DNA from 2 places in the Oceanobacillus sp. FSL W8-0428 genome. Region 2 is predicted to be linked to the other one. Evidence: predicted binding sites of a transcription regulator. Region 2 holds the regulator's gene; the other holds the start of a gene.

Region 1 (2,210 bases), 4.1 Mb from region 2:
CGACATGCAAAATTGGTTTGATTACTCTCTGCTCTATGAACGCAGTCTTCCTGCTTTGGCAGTCCTGGCCGGATTATTGCTTTTTGTAGAGTCTCTATTAATTAAACGTGTTGAAAAACAAGATTTATTTCCGAGAATTCAGCTGAGTGACCGGGGTGTCTGGGTAGGAGAGCAGCAAATCAAACGATTAACGGTAGTACCGCTGCTTATGCTTGTGCCTGAAGGGTTAATCACTTCTTTTGCACCTTGGTGGCCGTATTTATCAATAGGGGAATCTTCTTTAGGTCTGGTGCTCATTCCCTTTTTAATTGGCTTTAACTATAAAGCAAAAGGCCATTTCCACCAAGATGCTATTTACAAGCTGGCAAAGGCGAATACATTTTTGGCAATTGGCATTTTCCTTATTGCTGTCGCAGGAATATTTATTCCATATCTTTCTCTGACTGCAATTATCCTTGCAATCATAGGAAAAGAATATTTGAACTATCGATATAGAGAAGGAGACCGCTTACGACGGCCGTATTATCAGCCGCATCCAAAAGGCTTGCGGGTTGTGGGGATTCTCCCGGGAAGTCCGGCAGACAGGCTGGAGATAGAACCTGGTGAATCTATCTATAGAGTGCACGGGAAAAATGTACAGACAAGCCAGGCTTTTTATGAAGCTTTACAGCGAAGCGGGGCTTATATTAAATTGGAAGTCTTTAATCATGATAATGAGATTCGTTTCGTACAATGTTCCCTATATGAAGGAGAGCATCATTCCTTGGGCTTTCAATTTGCTGAAGAGCCTTATAAAGCAAGAAGAGATAAAAAAAATAATAATGCGTCCTAAAATAAGAATGCTTGAAACGGTGATTACAACCGGGTTCAGGCATTCTTATTTCATTATAAAATGTAAATCAGGATTGAAAGATTGACAGAAAGGCTATAATGAAAATAGAGGCTATTAAATCGATTTTTTTAATTCCTGATTAAATTCTACAGATGATAAATCAAATAGCGTTATTATATAAAAAGCTCGGACTATGATGGAGTGATTAATTTAAGACCATTGGAAACGATACTGCGGTATTCCAGTATTACTAATGACCTGCATTAATTTATAAATACTAAAAAAGATATATAATTTCTTAAAAAACAAGTCGAATACTTGTTCGTTTTTTAAGAAAAGGATATAATAGATAATAGCTATTGTAAGGAACGGAGGAAATAGGATGAAGGAGCATTTTGAATTAGTTTCTGCTTATGAGCCGGCGGGAGATCAGCCGGCGGCAATTAAAGAAATTGTAGAAAAAATACTTGCCGGGCAGCATCATCAGACCTTACTTGGTGCCACCGGGACGGGAAAGACATTTACCATGTCCAATGTCGTAAAAGAAATTAACCGGCCGACACTTGTTATTGCACATAATAAGACATTGGCAGGACAGCTTTACAGCGAGTTTAAGGAGTTTTTTCCAAACAATGCTGTAGAGTATTTTGTAAGCTATTATGATTATTATCAGCCGGAAGCTTATGTGCCTTCTACGGATACTTTTATTGAAAAGGACGCAAGTATAAATGATGAAATTGATAAATTGCGTCACTCTGCTACATCAGCACTATTTGAAAGAAATGATGTATTGATTGTAGCAAGTGTATCGTGTATCTATGGCTTAGGTAACCCGGAAGAATATAAAAGTCAGGTACTTTCTTTAAGGCTTGGCATGGAAAAAGAAAGAGATCAGCTCCTGCGCGAATTAGTAGATATTCAATATGCAAGAAATGATATTAATTTTCAGCGTGGTACATTTCGTGTGCGTGGAGATTCGGTAGAAATTATTCCTGCTTCTCACGAGGAGCATTGTATCCGGGTGGAATTTTTTGGAGATGAGATTGATCGGATTCGGGAAGTTGATGCATTAACCGGTGAGATTATCGGTGACCGTGAGCATGTCGCTATTTTCCCGGCATCCCACTTTGTTACCCGTGAAGAAAAAATGAAAATTGCCATTAAAAATATTGAGAAAGAATTAGAAGAACGGCTGAAGGAATTAAATGATGCAGGAAAACTGCTGGAAGCCCAGCGTCTGGAACAGCGCACGAATTACGATTTAGAAATGATGCGGGAAATGGGATTTTGTTCCGGAATTGAAAACTATTCACGTCCTTTAACATTACGTGAGGCAGGAGCCACACCGTATACATTGCTGGATTTCTTTCCAGAGGAC
Region 2 (2,210 bases):
ACCTGCACATATTAAAGGATATATGTACTTAAGAGAGGCAATTACGATGGTTTATAATGACATTGAGCTTTTAGGGTCTATTACAAAAGTACTTTACCCTGATATTGCGAAAAAGTTCAATACAACTGCTTCACGGGTGGAAAGAGCTATACGCCATGCGATAGAAGTTGCCTGGAGCAGAGGAAATATAGATTCCATTTCGGCTCTATTTGGCTACACCATCAATATTTCAAAAGCTAAGCCGACAAATAGTGAATTCATTGCAATGGTGGCTGACAGATTACGTTTGGAACATAAGGTGTCATAACAATACGGTGGCAGGTGTTAAACAGTCGGCATCATTTTTTTTACCCGATGTAAAGAGTCGTACTGTTTTATATACTAAATGTAAATATTTAAAACAGCTCTATTTTTTATATTCGAAAAAGTTGGTATATTACTTATTTTTGATTAACATAAGGAATGGTAAGCATCAGATTTTTGAAATGTAAAAAAAGACCGTATTAAACGTTTTGTTGATTTGATTTAGCCGAGAATAAAAACAGTAATCTGATACCATAAAGCAAGTGCTACAAGCAAAAGAGCAGAAATAATTTTTATTAGATTAGTTTTGGAAAAATAGTTCTTGCCTGGATAGACTTCTAAAAAAGTCACAATAAGTAAAAGAGTTGATAAAAATGGCAGTGTTAAGTAGTCAGCAACCTTCGTTAAATAGATAATTCCCAGAACAAAGCTGATTATAATAATCGGAAAATAAAGCCAACGTTTCTTTTTCATCGTTTCAGTCAATTTTATACACTCCTTGAACTTGTACTTTATTTAAAGCATATTAGGATCAGACTAATTTTATGTTAGAAAAAAAGGTTAACGGGCACATTTTAAAATGTGTCCGTTAACCTTTTTTAGGAATTATACGACTTCGAGACAAAATGTTCTCAGCTTGTATGAATACACTTTTTTTAGTGAATATTACGGTATAATCCGATAACCTTACCCAAGATAGAAACATTTTCATAATAAAGTGGTTCCATTGTTGCATTTTCCGGCTGCAGGCGAAAACGATTCTTTTCTTTAAAAAAACGTTTAACAGTAGCTTCGTTATCCTCGGTCATTGCTACAACAATATCGCCATTATCTGCGGAACTTTGCTGTTTGACAATAACCATATCATTGTCTAAAATACCTGCCTCAATCATACTTTCTCCATCAATTACAAGTATAAACAGATTATCCTCCGGCCCGGCTGAGGAGCTTGGAACAGGAATGAATTCTTCAATGTTTTCAATTGCTGTAATAGGGATTCCTGCAGTAACTTTTCCGATTACAGGTACATAAATAGCTTTGTCTCTGGGTGCTTCGTTTTCATTCTCATACATAATCTCAATGGCGCGGGGCTTTGTTGGATCTCTTCGTATATATCCTTTGTTCTCCAGCCTTTCTAAGTGGCCATGAACGGTAGAGCTTGAAGCTAATCCTACAGCAACAGCGATTTCACGAACAGAAGGCGGATACCCTTTTTGCTCTACTTGTTCTTTAATAAAGTCAAAAATCATCTGTTGTCTTTTTGATAGTTTTGTCATGACTTTCTCCCCTCTAGCATAGGTATTTGTTATTCACAGTATAGCACTTAAATAATAATTTTACAAACAAATGTTCTGAAAAAGTATTGACAAGAACAACTGTTCTAAATATACTAGTATCAGAACAACTGTTCCGGGACCTTATAAAATACTGAAGGGAGTTTTTTATATGTTTGAAAAACTAATGAAATCAGATGCATTTTATATTGTGGCTTTTATTATTGCATTATTATTTTTATATACGATGATGGTTACTACTGCTTAAATATTTTAGCCCGTATGGCCAATTTCCTTGCATATTTTTTAGAGAGTAAATAAAATTTGCAGTGTTGGTAAAATAAATTGTTTAAAGTGCTTGTTCTAAAAGTATGAATAAATTTTCTGTTTTATTTTTATTAGACTTATGAACGTATTCTTAAAGATGCATTTTACTTAAGAGATGAGAAAAAGAGGGCTTTGCTATTGGAGGATAAAATATTGAGAACAATAATTTATTGTCGGGTAAGTACTGAGAAAGAAACACAGGAAACATCACTTCAAAGACAATATGAAGAGTTAACAGTACTGGCTGGAAAATTAAATTTTACTATTGTGGATTGCATTGAGGAAAAGGCCAGCGGCTATGACATA

The links. Region 2 encodes LexA, which represses DNA repair genes until DNA is damaged. Its sites were predicted from a motif close to CGAACATATGTTCG; they were not measured.
Region 1: the regulator LexA is predicted to act here: its motif matches at 1,144-1,157, upstream of uvrB (excinuclease ABC subunit UvrB).

What each region holds. Positions count from the first base shown of each region.
Region 1 covers NZ_JBBORB010000001.1:75,284-77,493, reverse strand. Annotated here, with positions in the region: gene MKY30_RS00350 (PDZ domain-containing protein) at 1-832, shown strand, start outside; gene uvrB (excinuclease ABC subunit UvrB) at 1,215-2,210, shown strand, end outside.
Region 2 covers NZ_JBBORB010000001.1:4,156,880-4,159,089, reverse strand. Annotated here, with positions in the region: gene spo0A (sporulation transcription factor Spo0A) at 1-307, shown strand, start outside; gene MKY30_RS19945 (hypothetical protein) at 526-789, opposite strand; gene lexA (transcriptional repressor LexA) at 960-1,580, opposite strand; gene MKY30_RS19935 (YneB family resolvase-like protein) at 2,058-2,210, shown strand, end outside.